DNA from 4 places in the Vibrio sp. Vb1574 genome. Region 2 is predicted to be linked to each of the others. Evidence: predicted binding sites of a transcription regulator. Region 2 holds the regulator's gene; each other region holds the start of a gene.
The links. The regulator PurR, encoded in region 2, represses purine synthesis genes. The targets are predictions, from matches to a motif close to TNANGNAAACGTTTNCNTNA.
Positions count from the first base shown of each region.

Region 1: purM (phosphoribosylformylglycinamidine cyclo-ligase) is a predicted target of PurR. The motif match lies at 2,111-2,130, and genes of this name have one in related genera.
Region 3: R7O12_RS17710 (formate--tetrahydrofolate ligase) is a predicted target of PurR. The motif match lies at 2,474-2,493, and genes of this name have one in related genera.
Region 4: metK (methionine adenosyltransferase) is a predicted target of PurR. The motif match lies at 1,759-1,778, and genes of this name have one in related genera.

Region 1 is NZ_JAWOTC010000001.1:1,738-5,958, reverse strand. It holds gene purN (phosphoribosylglycinamide formyltransferase) at 199-855, opposite strand; gene purM (phosphoribosylformylglycinamidine cyclo-ligase) at 1,007-2,047, opposite strand; gene upp (uracil phosphoribosyltransferase) at 2,227-2,853, shown strand; gene R7O12_RS00010 (uracil-xanthine permease family protein) at 2,970-4,221, opposite strand, start outside.
Region 2 is NZ_JAWOTC010000059.1:3,573-7,793, reverse strand. It holds gene torR (two-component system response regulator TorR) at 35-745, opposite strand; gene torD (molecular chaperone TorD) at 1,012-1,659, shown strand; gene purR (HTH-type transcriptional repressor PurR) at 2,127-3,131, shown strand; cyclic di-GMP riboswitch class I at 3,419-3,508, shown strand; gene R7O12_RS22420 (TfoX/Sxy family DNA transformation protein) at 3,625-4,215, shown strand.
Region 3 is NZ_JAWOTC010000034.1:1,529-5,749, forward strand. It holds gene glgC (glucose-1-phosphate adenylyltransferase) at 1-120, opposite strand, end outside; gene R7O12_RS17710 (formate--tetrahydrofolate ligase) at 659-2,407, opposite strand; gene R7O12_RS17715 (inosine/guanosine kinase) at 2,644-3,948, opposite strand; gene R7O12_RS17720 (CreA family protein) at 4,182-4,221, opposite strand, start outside.
Region 4 is NZ_JAWOTC010000001.1:368,592-372,812, forward strand. It holds gene tkt (transketolase) at 1-1,608, opposite strand, end outside; gene metK (methionine adenosyltransferase) at 1,924-3,078, shown strand; gene R7O12_RS01635 (DUF2189 domain-containing protein) at 3,481-4,221, shown strand, end outside.

The sequences.
Region 1 (4,221 bases), on a different contig from region 2:
TGAACGGTGAAGAACGAACCAGATGCAGAATCTACTTTCCGAGTGTTATGTTACTCAAGTGGTTATGGGATTTTTTAGAATGCTGGGTTTTAGGTTTCTAGTCTCACCATGGTTTTCTTGAATCAAGTTTATAAGTATTAAAACAACCAAGAGCAGCCCTCAGGCTGCTCTTTTGTGCTTGGAGTTTATTATTCAGGGCTACTCATCTGAGGCGTACCCATGTACGCCAAGCTCTGCGCCATCTAAATAGGCTTTACCATCCTTCATGATCAACCGCTCGTCTACCAGCCACTTAGCCACCATAGGGTAGATTCGGTGCTCCTGCGCCTGAACACGTGCCGCAAGTACACTAGCATCATCGTCTTCGAACACAGGAACTTTTGCTTGCAGTATGACAGGGCCACCATCAAGCTCTTCCGTTACAAAGTGCACACTCGTACCATGTTCTTTATCGCCAGCATCAATTGCTCTCTGGTGTGTGTGTAGCCCAGGATATTTTGGTAGAAGAGAAGGGTGGATATTGATCATCTTACCCATGTAATGAGAAACAAATGCGCTGCTCAGAATGCGCATGTAACCAGCAAGAATAATCACGTCTGGTTGGTATTCATCTATTTGACTCATTAGCTCTGCATCAAAGCTTTCACGCGAGCTGAATGCTTTAGGGTCGACAAAGTGACCGTCCACATCAAACTTTTTTGCACGTTCTAAACCAAAAGCATCTGCTTTGTTAGAGAACACGGCTGCCACTCGTGCGTTTGGCATGCTGTCTTCGCAAGCTTCCAAGATAGCTTGCAGGTTACTTCCGTTACCCGAGATGAGGACCACAATGTTTTTTAGGGTATGGTTTTTCATGATGTCGAGAGCGCCTTGGTATTGTAGGTTGGAGTTATGTAGCTTCTAAACTACCTACTAATAGAATGGTTTTTAGTGTTCTAGATAGCAAAATGAGGACCTAGTCATCTAGTGTCCTCATTCTTCTTATCTTTTGAGCTCGATTTGCAAATTATTGGATTTCAACTTGCTCTTCGTTCGCGTCTGCTTGTGCGATTTGACCAATCACCCACGCGTTTTCGCCTTCTTCTTTAAGAAGAGCAACTGCTGCGTCTGCCTGGTCTTTCGGTAGTGCGACGATTAGACCTACACCACAGTTGAATGTGCGGTACATTTCGTGTGTGTCGACGTTGCCTTTCTCTTGTAGCCACTTGAAGATAACTGGCCATTCCCAACTGTTACCATCGATAACTGCTTTCGTGCCTTCAGGCAGTACGCGTGGGATGTTTTCCCAGAAACCACCACCAGTGATATGAGAAATCGCATGGATGTCGTGTTTCTCAATCATCTTAAGTGCTGACTTGATGTAAATTTTTGTTGGTTCTAGTAGGTGCTCACCAATAGTGCGGCCTGCTAGCTCTTCGCTCTTATCTGCACCAGATACTTCTAGGATCTTACGGATAAGGGAGTAACCGTTTGAGTGTGGGCCGCTTGAGCCAACAGCGATAAGTGCATCACCAGCAGCGACTTTCGTGCCGTCAATCACGTCTTCTTTTTCTACTACGCCAACACAGAAACCAGCTACGTCGTAGTCTTCGCCTTCATACATGCCCGGCATCTCCGCAGTTTCGCCACCAATTAGGGCACAACCTGCTTGAACACACCCTTCAGCGATACCTGAAACAACATCCGCTGCGGTATCAACGTCTAGTTTGCCTGTTGCATAGTAATCTAGGAAAAACAGTGGCTCTGCGCCTTGCACGATAAGATCATTTACACACATTGCCACTAGGTCGATGCCGATCGTGTCGTGCTTGTTCATATCCAGTGCTAGGCGAAGTTTTGTGCCAACGCCATCAGTACCAGAAACCAGTACAGGTTGTTTGTATTTAGTTGGCAATTCGCATAGCGCGCCAAAACCACCGATACCACCCATAACTTCAGGGCGACGAGTACGTTTTACCGCACCCTTAATACGATCCACAAGCGCGTTGCCTGCATCAATATCTACACCAGCGTCTTTATAGCTAAGAGAAGAGTTGTTACCACTCACAGGGAAGTCCTCGGTATTAAGTTGGATATGAAAACGGCGCTATTCTAACAGTGCTTAAACATAGATAGCAAACGTTTGCGTCTGTTTTTTTCTTTAGTGATTTATCCTGATATCCCTGTGAAAATCATGTATAATCTGAAGGTTTGTTTAAATATTGCCAACTATAGCCGGAGATGGACATGAAAGTTGTTGAAGTAAAGCACCCTCTAGTAAAACATAAAATTGGTCTAATGAGAGAAGGTGACATCAGCACAAAACGTTTTCGTGAGTTAGCGACTGAGGTCGGTAGCCTACTTACTTACGAAGCAACGTCAGACTTTGAAACAGAAAAAGTGACCATTGATGGTTGGAACGGTCCGGTAGAAGTAGACCAGATTAAAGGTAAAAAAGTAACCGTAGTGCCAATCCTACGTGCAGGTCTAGGCATGATGGATGGAGTTCTTGAGCACATGCCAAGCGCACGTATCAGTGTTGTGGGTATTTACCGTGATGAAGAAACGCTTGAGCCAGTTCCTTACTTCAACAAGCTTGCTTCAAACATCGAGGAGCGTATTGCGCTTGTTGTTGACCCAATGCTTGCAACAGGTGGTTCTATGATTGCTACTATCGATCTCCTAAAAGAGAAAGGTTGTAACCAAATCAAAGTGCTGGTACTTGTTGCTGCACCAGAAGGTATTGAAGCGCTAGAAAAAGCACACCCAGATGTTGAGCTATACACTGCGGCAATCGATGAGAAGCTTAATGACAAAGGCTACATCGTTCCGGGTCTAGGCGATGCAGGTGATAAGATCTTCGGTACTAAGTAATTCTTTGATGTATTACTATGACTGAACAGAAAAAGGCTTGGTGAAAACCAAGCCTTTTTTGTATCTACAAGAGGAGAAGAGTAAGGCACGCCACCTAATAAAGCGGCGCAAACGAACTATTTCGCGCTTTCTTCTTCCATTTGTGCGTTATCCACAACGTGGTTTTCACCTAAATCGTTTGGTAGCACAAGGTTAAGAATAATTGCCACGATACCGCATAGGCTCACACCCTGTAGACTGAACTCACCAATACCGAAAGCCATACCACCAATGCCAAACACAAGTGTTACGGCAACAATCACTAGGTTACGAGACTTATGTAAATCAACGTTATTCTTGATCAGTGTGTTGAGGCCTACCGTTGCGATGGAGCCGAACAGCAGAATCATGATGCCACCCATAACAGGAACTGGAATCGTTTGAAGAACCGCACCTAGCTTACCTACCAATGCAAGTACGATTGCGGTGATTGCTGCCCAAGTCATGATCACAGGGTTAAATGCTTTGGTTAGCATTACCGCTCCTGTTACTTCACTGTAAGTGGTGTTTGGTGGAGCACCCACCATCGAAGCTGCGATAGTTGCCACCCCGTCACCTGCGATTGTGCGATGAAGGCCTGGTTTTTTCAGGTAGTTTTTACCTGTAACGTTTGAGATAGCAAGCATGTCACCTACGTGCTCAACCGCAGGTGCGATAGCGACAGGAATCATGAACAAAATTGCGTTGATATTGAACTCTGGCGCGGTGAAGTTTGGCATGGCTAGCCAAGCCGCTTGTTCTACGGGAGTGAAATCAACCACACCGTAGAATAGAGAAACAGAGTAACCAGCAAGAATACCACCAACAATAGGAACGAGCTTCAAAAAGCCTTTTGCAAAAACGCTGAGTACAATGGTTGTGAGCAGTGAGACCGCCGAGATAATGATCGCAGCATCACCATTAACTAGCTGTGCAGCTCCATCACCAGTTTTACCTACCGCCATGTTCACTGCCGTTGGGGCAAGGCCAAGGCCGATAACCATGATCACAGGGCCAACGACAACGGGCGGGAGAATTTTATGGATAAATCCAACACCACGCACTTTGATCATCGCCCCTAGAGCCACATAAACTAAGCCCGCTGCCATCAAGCCGCCCATCGTTGCACCGATACCCCAAGTTTGGATACCGAACATAATAGGAGCAATAAACGCAAAAGAAGAGGCAAGGAAGATGGGAACAGAACGTTTAGTCATTAATTGGAAGAGGAGAGTACCGACACCGGCACCAAAGAGGGCTACGTTTGGATCAAGGCCAGTTAGGAGCGGCACAAGCACCAAAGCACCAAAAGCGACAAAGAGCATTTGAGCGCCTTGTAACGCGTTTTTC
Region 2 (4,221 bases):
TCCTTTTTCTTTTTACGATTGAGTTATGTTCCAACTAGTCACCAGCAAACATATAGCCTTCGCCGTGTACCGTTACAAAAATCTGTGGGTTCTTAGGATCGAACTCCATTTTTGCGCGCATACGTCGAATAAGAACATCAATGGTGCGGTCATTCGGCGCATCCACTCGATGGCTGATCATGTTCAAAATACGCTCACGACTTAACACCTGGTTAGGATAAGACGATAATGCCACCAAAAGTTCATACTCTGCTTTAGTTAGTTTTACTGGCTCACCGTTGCGGCTAAGTGCGCGACGTTGAATGTCGAATGTCCACTCCCCAAAGCGCACAATGTGCTCTTCACTGGTTTCATTCGCTTTCGAGCTGCCACTGCGCGCCGCTGAAATACGCCACAGCAAGTTTTTAACGCGAACTAACAGCTCTCTCAGTTCAAAAGGTTTTGTCACATAATCGTCAGCACCCATTTCTAGGCCTACGATTTTATCAATGCTATCCGTGCGTCCTGTTACTAATATGATACCAATATCCGATTGGCTACGTAACTCACGAGTAAGCATCAGGCCGTCTTCACCAGGCAGGTTAATATCCAGCATGATCAGGTCTACATCGCCCGCTTGCAAAACTTCACGCATTTCTGCGCCACTCTCTGCTTCGCTGACTTGGTAGCCCTCATTTTGGAAATATCCCGCAAGCTTACTACGAGTTACAACATCATCTTCTACGACTAATACGTGATAGCTCATTTACACCACTTTTCTGTCTTCTTATTATCCAAGACGTATTCTATTCATAACTAGTAACATTTCTAGTCATAGATACATTAAAACGCAAGATTTAGCGTTTTTATTGATTCAAAACAAGCTTGCCCATTGCTATTAATAAACGGTCATTTTTGACCATAAAACATAACAATTATAGTTACTGCTATTCATTTTAATTGATTACACTTAGGGGATATCCCTAATTGACTTTGTGATGCATGACTTGAAGCATCATTCAGGAGCCCAAAATGCAAGAAGTGAAAGCTTTTAATGAAAAACGCGCTGAAATTTACTGGTGGTTTTCGAGCTTGTTCGCAAAAGAACTAACAGAGAAAGAATTGGAAGCCTATCACAGTGTTGAAATTCGCAGTTTTCTCGCAGGTTTAGGTGAAAATGAGTCGCTAAAACCAGCCGTTGATAGCCTAGTTGATGCATTGAATCGGTTACAAGATCGTGAAGATGCACAACTAGAGCTTGCAGCTGACTTTTGTGAACTGTTTTTGAAGACAGAAAAATACGGCGCTCTTCCTTACGCATCCATATACATTGGTGAATCAGGTTTACTGAATGACAAGCCAGCTGAGGAAATGGAAAAGTTGATGGCTGAATTTGGCGTTCAAGTAGACGAAAACCTAAAGGAACCTGCGGATCACTTAGCCGTTGAGCTCGACTTTCTCGGGAACATGATTATCCGCTCAAACGAGCTTGAACAAGAAAAACACATGGAAGAAGCCTTCGTTAAACAAAACGACTTTATCCAGCAACAATTGATGTCTTGGTTACCTCAGTTTTCAGACAAATGTAAACAATTCGACGAATTTGGATTTTACTCGAGTGTCGCGAAACTATTAGTTGCATTTTGTAAACTAGACAGCGCCTACCTTCTTGGTGAATAATTGCCGCCTATTTTTAGGGAGCCTGCCTATCGGGCTTCCTGTATGCCGAAAGTGACCAATTGTAAGTAACTTGGGTATAATATTCGTTTGCCTTAACTTAGCGCAAAGACGCTTGGTTATTTAGCAGTCAAAATGTGACTTCAAATACACAAATCTCGTGCTGAAAACATTGCTAGTCAGTCCACATAGGGCTAAAATGTGAGCGCAAACGATTAAATATGATTTATATGTAAACCGCTGAAATATAGCGGTTTTTGTGTTTTCTTAACAGGTTGATGGCAATTTCTCATCAGATAGAAAAAAGATAAAATTCATCGACCGATGCTGCTACGCACCCTTTTGTCGCACTTGGATCAACCGCTGCCGAGACACTTAGCGCCAATTTTATATTGCTAGGTGTGAAACCATTAGAGCATCAGGTACATCCAATACGACATATTTCAGTAGCTCGATACAGGACACCATTTATGGCCACGATAAAAGACGTTGCTCGCTTAGCCGGCGTTTCCACTACGACAGTTTCGCACGTTATCAATAAAACGCGTTTCGTTGCAGAAGCAACGCAAGAAAAAGTAATGAAAGCCGTTGACGAGCTGAATTACGCGCCAAGTGCCGTTGCACGCAGCCTAAAATGCAACTCAACTCGTACGATTGGCATGTTAGTAACTCAATCAACTAACCTATTTTTCTCAGAAGTGATTGATGGCGTTGAGAGCTACTGTTACCGCCAAGGCTATACTCTGATTTTATGTAACACAGGCGGGATTTACGAAAAACAACGCGATTACATTCGTATGCTGGCTGAAAAGCGCGTTGATGGCATCCTAGTGATGTGTTCTGACTTAACCGAAGAACTAAAAGAGATGCTTGACCGTCATGCGGACATTCCTAAAGTGGTCATGGATTGGGGCCCAGAGAGCTCACAAGCAGACAAGATCATGGATAACTCAGAAGAAGGTGGCTACATTGCAACCAAACATCTGATTGACAATGGTCATACGGATATCGCTTGTCTAAGCGGTCATTTTGAAAAGCTTGCTTGCCAAGAGCGCATTGCAGGTTTCCGTCGCGCAATGAGCGAAGCGAACCTAGCTGTAAATGAAGACTGGATCCTTGAAGGTAACTTTGAATGTGATACGGCCGTATTAGTTGCAGATAAAATTACCGCAATGGACAAGCGCCCGACGGCGGTATTCTGTTTTAACGACACAATGGCTCTAGGCCTAATGAGCCGCTTGCAACAAAACGGGATCAAAATTCCTGAAGATATTTCAGTGATCGGCTACGACAACATCGAGCTTGCAGAATACTTCTCTCCACCGCTAACGACTATCCACCAACCTAAACGTCGTGTTGGTAAAAATGCATTCGAAATTCTACTTGAGCGTATCAAAGATAAAGAACACGAAAAACGAATTTTCGAGATGCAACCTGAGCTTGTAATTCGAAATACTGTGAAAAAAATGAACTAAATTTCACTGTATTTAACCGTGTTAAATAAGCGCTCTACAGGGGCGCTTATTTTTTTGGAAAAATTAAGCATTCTCTAATACTTCACACCACTCTAATAACAATTGACTAACGTTAACTCCCTGTTTTATATAAATGTAATATATATTAAGAACTCCTTTTCAAAGGCCAATTTGCACCTTTCCATATGCAAAATAGAGCATTCAATCTATCATTTTTATTGAACCGAAATCACACTTTTAACGCTAAACCGTGATGTTAATTCAATATAAGAAGTATGCTCATTGTGTCACGCACAGGGCAAACCATTCGAAAGAGTGGGACGCAAAGCCTCCGGCCTGAACCATATTACGATATGGAAGGTAGCGGGGTTACCGATGGCAAGTGTGTAAGCAATGACTTTACTCTGTAATGACATTGTTTTTACGCATGTTTGCTACTCTCTCGGACCTGACTTTTGGTGGCGTAATATTAATTACACCGAGATAACAAAACATGGATAAACCGATACTCAAAGACTCTATGAAGCTATTTGAGGCACTTGGTAATATCAAGTCGCGCTCAATGTTTGGTGGCTTCGGACTATTCGCTGATGAAACAATGTTTGCACTAGTGGTAAACAATCAGCTTCATATCAGAGCAGACCAAAAAACTTCATCTGACTTCGAGAAACAAGGGCTAAAGCCTTACGTTTATAAAAAACGTGGCTTTCCAGTCGTTACAAAGTACTACGCTATTTCCAGCGATTTATGGGAATCAAGCGAACGCTTAATCGAAGTAGCGAATCAATCATTGAAAAAGGCAAAGCTTGAGAAAGAACAGCAAGCAAGTACAAAGCCTAACCGTTTGAAAGATTTGCCTAACTTACGACTGGCTACCGAGCGCATGCTAAAAAAAGCCGGCATCGAATCCGTAGAGAAGCTTGAAGAGGAAGGTGCGCTTAACGCCTATAAAGCGATAAGAGATACGCACTCTGCAACCGTCAACATTGAGTTGCTATGGGCACTAGAAGGTGCTATCAACGGCACTCATTGGAGTGTGGTACCTCAAGCTCGCCGAGATGAGTTGATGAACGGCCTCCAATAAAAGTCG
Region 3 (4,221 bases), on a different contig from region 2:
GAAATCTATAATTCTATATTTTCCGCCAAAAGGTACGGCTGGCTTGGTTCTGTCATCGGTGAGTGGGCTGAGTCTAGACCCCATCCCTCCTGCTAAAATTACGGCGAGTGCGTCTTCCATAGTATTCCCTTTCCCTTTTCTGACATGCATCAAAACGGTGCTAACCTGAAGGAGGTGGTATGCAACGCAGAGGTTTTGAAAAGCATGTGCTAATGTGCTTATTAGTGAAAAGTCTACTACAAGAATCGAGCCATAGAATATCTCCTTAAAAATCAAGGAGGTTAAAATTTCACTGTAAGACAACTGCACCATATTAGTGAAGCGCTAAATAGCCCGTGCATCAAATTGGCGCAAAATTGTAGAAAGGAGAGGTCAACAAGTATGGATTTACAATGTAAAGTGGCTACAAAACAAGAAGATAAATAGGGTTTTCTAGCTTAATAACTATGGCTAAACAAGGCTTAGGGTTAGCGTCTTAACTCTAAAGGTCTAAAACAGGCGCGTTGATGTAAGGCAAGAGAGCTTTGTATCAACAATTCAAGAGTAGAAGGCCTGAGACAACTCTTTTCACAGTTGTTGAGAGTGAGTGGATAGGTAAGTAGACCACTCACTCAATGAATATGTTCACTATCACTGATAGTGATACGTTATCACTGCACTAAGAGAGACCGACGATATTTCCTTCATCATCAAGATCTAAATTCATAAATGCGGGTTTATCAGGTAAGCCTGGCATCGTCATCACGGATCCAGATAATGCATAAATGAATCCTGCGCCCGCACACAAGCGCAGCTCGCGGATTGGGACGGTAAAACCAGTTGGTGCGCCTTTGACTGCGGAGTCTGTGGTTATCGATAGTGGTGTCTTCGCGATGCAAACCGCTAAGTTGTTAAAGCCTAATTGCTCAAAATGTTTGAGCTGTTCAGTCGCGATAGGAGTCATTTCTATATTGGTTGCTCCATAGCCCGCTTCACATACTGTCATGAGCTTTTCGAGTAATGATTGCTCTTTGTTGTATAACGGACAAAACTCTACAGGCGTGGTACACGCATCAATAACATGTTGAGCTAGTTCCGTTGCGCCTTGTCCGCCTTGCGAAAAAGCGGTGCTGATGGCTACTTTAACTTCGGGATTGAATTGGTGAATCAGCTCTTCAAGAGCTTTAAGCTCTTTCACACAATCTTGTGGAAACTGGTTAATGGCAACGACAGCAGGTAAACCGTATTTATGAACGTTATTTATGTGCCATTTTAAATTTTCAAACCCAGCCTCCAATGCTGCTTGGTCCGGATTAAAAATGGAATCTGGAATAGCCATACCTGGCCGTAAATCGTAGTGTCCAGAATTCGCTTTGAGGCCGCGTAATGTTGCTACGATCACTACACAGTCAGGAGCTTTGTTGGCGGCAGCAGCTTTAATGTTACACGCTTTCTCAAATCCCATATCCGAACCAAAACCGGCTTCAGTTACCGTGTAACCTGACAGTTTTAGCGCAATATCGTCCGCGATAATGGATGAATTTCCATGGGCGATGTTTGCAAATGGACCTGCATGGATCAACGTAGGAACACCTTCTAGAGTTTGCATCAGTGTTGGTGCAATCGCCTCTTTTAGTGTTACTGCCATTGCTCCTGCAACTTGTAGATCTTCCGTAGTGACGGGGGTTCCGTTCAAATCGTACGCTACGACAATTTTCCCGATACGTTGACGTAAATCTTTTAAATCTTTGGCTAGTGCAATTATAGCCATTAACTCGGAAGCGGCTGAAATATCGAACCCTTCGTCACGCTCGAAACCATTGATGGTTTTTCCTGCATCATTGAGGCCAATTTTGACTTTACGTAGTGCACGATCATTATGGTCCATCACTCGTTTCCAAGTAATACTTGCCGTGTCGATTTTAAGTGCTCTTAACCCGGTGCGTGATTCAAAGGCATCATAACCCTCGCGTTGCTCATGGAACAAGCGAGCGTCAAGAGCGGCTGAAGCAAGGTTGTGCGCCGCTGTCACTGCGTGAATGTCACCAGTAAGGTGTAAGTTTAACTCTTCCATTGGAGCTACTTGAGAATAACCGCCGCCCGCTGCGCCACCTTTAATACCGAAGACGGGTCCCATCGAAGGTTGCCTTATACATGCAATAACAGATTGATTAAGCTTTGCTAAACCTTGCGCCAGGCCTATCGTCGTAACGGTTTTTCCTTCGCCAAGAGGAGTCGGCGTGATCGCAGTGACGAGTACAAGTTTACCGTCATCATTTGCTTTGAGTCGTTCCAAACATTTTGGGTGGACTTTGGCTTTGTGCTTCCCGTGAGTGTCATACTCTTCGGGCAATAGTCCTACTTTTTCCGCGATAACATCAATAGAAAAAAGTGGTGTGTTTCGGCAAATTTCGATATCTGACTGCATGGAGAATCCCCAAAGTGGCACACGGGTAGCGTTGAAAAACTACCTGAGTTATAACGAGTATTATTGTGAGGCAAAGGTCTGCTTGGTGATGGTACTGTTTCGGTTAGGCTTGTAAAGAGTTTACTGCTTCGTATTGTGCGACATACTAACGAAATCTACTCGTTATAGTGCTAGATAAAAACAAAAAGGCCACCAAATGGTGACCTTGATATATTTTTAGCTTTAAAGTTGTCGTTTTAACGATCCCAATAAGTCTCTTCTAAGCTATCTTCTCGTTCAGGAAGCGCTCGCGATAGGCGAGGAGAGTGCTGCGTCAACACTTCATAGCTTACTCGGTTTGCGTATTTACAAATCTGAGAAAGTGAGGAGTAGGTTAAGCATCGTACTTCGTGCTTTTCTGAGTTAGGCACTTCTTTTTGGTGAAAAGAGTTTGCTGCCATGTCATGCAGTAAGGCTGAAAGGGCTGCATCACCTGCACCGTTAGTGTTCTTAATCTCTAGTGGTCCACCAAGGTAAGGGCCGATGTGAGAGTAGACCTTCATTGGGTTTTGACAGTCTTCTTTACGCATCGCACGACTAAACTCGTACTGGTTAAAGGCTTCGAGGGAGCTTTCAAGGATGTCGTGTGTGGTTTCTCGTTTTACTTTCTCGTCGGTGTAACCAGCCATGTACAGACCATTTGGTCCTGCTGTACAAAGTACGAGATCAACCCACTCAAGTGCTTTATCAGCAGCAGCTAGCGGCTCTGTTTCACCTGTTAGCGCCGCACCTTCTTCTTCATTCATAGCGACAACAGAAATGTTTTCGCGAATGTATTCTTGCCACCACTGTGCGTTACCTTCGATAACGTACTTTGTCCCTAGCGTAAGTACAACAGGGACATCGTGCTTCTTAGCAAAGTCGATCGCTCTTTGTACCGCTTTAGGCATTGGATCTTCTTCTTTACCACGCATTAGGTAAGAAGAAACAACCAGGGCTGATGCTTTCTCAAAGATCTCTTCAGGAATGCTTTCCGGAAGTAGTTGATTCATATGACCTTCGTTGATAGCAAATGTACGCTCACCGTCTTGAGAAATTAGGGTGTAGCAGCGACCAATAGGGCCATCTACCGTTTGTAAATGGTTAAGGTTCATGCGTGAAGACGTACGGCAAAGGTAGCGGTAAGCAAAAGAACCGACTTGAATGTTCTTAGACATCACACCGAGCAAAACGGATTTGCTATCGGCTAAAACCGAGTAGTTGTGAAGAGTATTGCCAATCGTGTCACCTGGGTATTGGTGTGTGATCAGGCCTTGCTCAACCAGTTCTTCGTAAAGTGCATCTGCTTTGCTTTCTTCAAGAACGAGCGAATGTCCTTTACTCAGGTTGTATTTCTCTAAAAACGCGTCATCTACACGTGCTTCGATATCTACAATGGTTTGACCGACACCAACAATAGTTGGGCGATATAGCTTAGGTGCCTGTCGGATTTGGTTTACTAATGGATCTCGAGCGTGAGTTGGGAAGTAGTGTTTAGATTTACGCTGACCAGGAAACTTCATGCTTGTTCTTGAGTGAGAAAAAAAAGAGGCGGGATTGTATCACAAAAAAATGAAAATCGTGGCGATTTATTACAAAGAAGTCTGCTCGCTGAAAAAATCAGCGAGCTGAGTAAATAGCAACCAAAGCAGCTGCAATTTATGACGCTTGTCGTATTGCAATGGGTTGTTTTTTAAACTTGTTGCTCAGCAGCGCCCGGAAAGAGCCTGCTCCGCGCTAACTAAATTTACCCGCGTTACTTTTTCACTTCAGTTGGCTCAACGTAAGCCTTGGTA
Region 4 (4,221 bases), on a different contig from region 2:
GATGTCTGCGACTTGTTCAGCAGTACGCTCTTGTTGCGCTAGGTTTTGACGAGAGAAGATAAGTGCAGTTGGTGCATCTTTACGTTCAATCGCTAGTTTCCATGCAACTGCAGACTCAACTTGGTCACATGGGCGCCATGTGCTCATGTTTGGAGTTACACGTAGAGACGCCATTTGCTCAACAGGTTGGTGAGTTGGGCCATCTTCGCCAAGACCGATCGAATCATGCGTGTAAACTTGGATGTTCTGAATTTTCATCAGCGCAGCCATACGCATTGCGTTACGAGCGTATTCCATGAACATTAGGAATGTTGCGCCGTAAGGAACGAAACCACCGTGCAATGCGATACCGTTGATGATAGCAGTCATACCGAATTCACGTACACCATAGTGGATGTAGTTGCCAGAGAAGTCCTCCGTTTCTAGAGACTTAGAACCAGACCACATGGTCAGGTTAGAAGGCGCTAGGTCAGCAGAACCACCCATAAACTCAGGAAGCATTTGACCAAACGCTTCTAGTGCATTTTGCGATGCTTTACGTGATGCAATGTTCGCTGGGTTTGCTTGAAGATCGGCAATGATTTGGTTCGCTTTTTCTTCCCACTGTGCAGGAAGTTCGCCGTTTAGACGACGTTTAAGCTCTGCCGCTTCAGCAGGGTAAGCTGCAGCGTATGCTTCGAATTTTTCATTCCAAGCTGCTTCTTTCGCGGCGCCCGCTTCTTTTGCATCCCACTCAGCGTAAACATCTGCCGGGATCTCAAATGGGCCGTACTCCCAACCTAGGTATTCGCGAGCCGCTTGGATTTCATCGTGACCTAGTGGTGCACCGTGACAGTCGTGCGAACCAGACTTGTTAGGAGAACCGAAACCGATAATTGTTTTGGTACAGATAAGCGTAGGACGTGGGTCCGCTTTTGCTGCTTCAATTGCTGCGTTGATCGCGTCTGAGTCGTGACCATCGACTGCTGGGATTACATGCCAGCCGTACGCTTCAAAACGCTTAGGTGTATCGTCAGAGAACCAGCCTTCAACGTGACCGTCGATAGAAATGCCGTTGTCATCCCAGAACGCGATCAGTTTGCCTAGACCTAACGTCCCAGCAAGAGAGCATGCTTCATGCGAGATGCCTTCCATTAGACAGCCGTCACCCATGAACACATACGTAAAGTGGTCAACGATATCGTGACCTTCTTTGTTGAACTGTGCCGCTAGTGCTTTCTCTGCGATCGCCATACCAACAGCGTTAGTTATGCCTTGACCTAGAGGACCCGTTGTTGTCTCGATACCAGGCGCGTAGCCGTACTCTGGGTGACCTGGGGTTTTTGAGTGCAATTGACGGAAGTTTTTCAGATCGTCAATAGATAGCTCGTAACCGCTTAAGTGCAGTAGAGAGTAAATAAGCATTGACCCATGACCGTTTGACAGCACAAAGCGATCGCGGTCGGCCCACTCTGGGTTTGAAGGGTTATGGTTTAGGTGAGAGCGCCAAAGAACTTCAGCGATATCAGCCATACCCATTGGTGCGCCTGGGTGGCCTGAGTTAGCTTGTTGAACACCATCCATGCTTAGAGCACGAATTGCATTGGCAAGATGTTTACGAGACGACATGTCTGCTCCTGAGTACATTAAGCGAAACGAAAAGTAGGTCATAATTCTCTCAAAGCCCTGTTGGGTGTGCAAACGTTTTCCAGTCCAAAACCTCACAAATATTGCACCTTTCGCGCCAAATCGTTCGAAGTTCTTAAAATTATCAATAAATCAGGCAAACGTTTGGTTATAACAAAAACCAAAAAAGAGCTTGTAATTCGAGCAATCAAATTTAGAATAGACGTCTAGATGTAGATACACCTACAAAAATTAGTATTAATTTGCGCTGGAGAGTTTATCATTCCCCAGTTTTAAACCAGATATAGTGGAGCTAACATGGCTAAGCACCTGTTTACTTCTGAGTCAGTATCAGAAGGTCATCCAGATAAAATTGCAGACCAGATTTCTGATGCGGTTCTTGACGCGATTCTAGAGCAAGATCCAAAGGCTCGTGTTGCATGTGAGACTTACGTTAAAACCGGTATGGTAATGGTGGGTGGTGAAATCACGACTTCAGCATGGGTAGACATCGAAGAGTTAACTCGTGAAACCGTTCGTGAAATCGGCTACGTACATTCAGATATGGGCTTTGACGCAGATTCTTGTGCGGTACTAAACACAATCGGTAAACAGTCGCCAGATATCAACCAAGGTGTTGATAAAGCTGACCCTAAAGAACAAGGTGCAGGCGACCAAGGCATCATGTTTGGTTACGCTTGTAACGAAACTGAAGTACTAATGCCAGCGCCAATTACTTACTCTCACCGTCTTGTTCAAAAGCAAGCAGAAGTTCGTAAAAACGGCACACTACCTTGGTTGCGTCCTGATGCAAAATCTCAGGTAACATTCCAATACGATCAAGGTAACATCGTTGGTATCGACGCGGTTGTTCTTTCAACTCAACACTGTGATTCAATCTCAACTTCAGACCTGCGTGAAGCGGTAATGGAAGAGATCATTAAGCCAGTGCTACCTTCTGAGTGGATCAACAAAGAAACAAACTTCTTCATTAATCCAACCGGTCGCTTCGTAATCGGTGGTCCTATGGGTGACTGTGGTCTAACTGGTCGTAAGATCATCGTAGATACCTACGGCGGCGCAGCTCGTCACGGTGGCGGTGCGTTTTCTGGTAAAGATCCATCAAAAGTTGACCGTAGTGCAGCATACGCAGCACGCTACGTAGCGAAAAACATCGTAGCGGCAGGCATGGCTGACCGTTGTGAGATCCAACTTTCTTACGCAATCGGTGTTGCTGATCCAACGTCTATCATGGTGGAAACGTTCGGTACTGAGAAAGTATCTCACGACATCATCATTGAAGCGGTTCGTCAATTCTTCGACCTACGTCCATACGGTCTACAAGAAATGCTTAACCTTCTTCAACCTATCTACAAGAAGACAGCGGCTTACGGTCACTTCGGTCGTGAAGAATTCCCGTGGGAAGCAACAGACAAAGCTGCACTTCTACGCGATTTCGCTGGCATCAAATAATCAAGCCAAGCAAGAATCAATCAAGCCCTCGCCTATGGTGGGGGCTTTTTATTTTCAGCAACTTTTATCTAGTCATTTCGACTCATACCGCCCTGCCCCACAAAGCAGTCCTGTTTCTCCCTCATTTTTATACCGAATAAATTTTAAGCAATTATTTGTAAATTATCCCATCTCCGCCAATAGTTAAAATATTGTTAACTCCAATTTAAATAGAGACGTCGGATGCTGGCGACTGTGGAAGCAACACTTAAGTAAAGACATGAGTCAGGCATCTTTATGGCCGATACCAAACTAAGCCAATGCTCAGATGTAAACTTGAAAAAGTCGCTTCAAGTTTGACTGAACAAAAACCGCTGTCAGTTGGTATAAGCGGATAATGTGGGAATAAATCAAGGAGGAGTTATGCCTCGAACTGTTAATCCATCGGACTTCCACAACAAGCGAAAGGAAGTGCCAGACAACGAATACGCCAGAACCATACCGTGCAATACGGTCAATCTTTCTGCACCTTTTCATTGGCTAGCATTAGGTCTGCATGATTTCGTGCGAATGCCACTTATTAGTGCTTTCTATGGCATCTGTTTTATGGCGGCTGCGATAGGCATTGTTTTGCTCGTACAGTGGCAAGGCACACACTTGGTCGTCATGCCCAGTTTGATTGTTTACATGTTAATCGGTCCGTTTCTCGCGCTGGGCTTGTATGATGCCAGTTGGGAGAGAGAGCGCGGACACAAAGCAAGCTTGCTCCATTCAATGAAAGCGATCGGTCGTAACTCAACATCTCAATGGGCGTTCGCCGTGTTACTCGCAGTGTGTATGATATTTTGGATGCGCATTGCCGCTCTACTTCATGCGCTCTACCCTTCTGTTCAAGGGGCACCTTTAAGTGAGTTCCTACCCTTCCTTGTCATCGGCTCTTTAGTTGGCTTTGTTTTGGCTTGTGTGGTGTTTAGCATTTCAGCCTTTTCTATTCCGCTCATGATGGAGCGTCGCGTAGACATGATGACCGCTGTATTTACCAGCTTTAATGCAGTGAAATCCAACATTCCAGCAATGATTGTTTGGGCAGCGATCATCTGTGGCGGTATTCTTATCGGCTTTGCGACCTACGGGATCGGAATGTTGTTTACCATGCCAATTCTA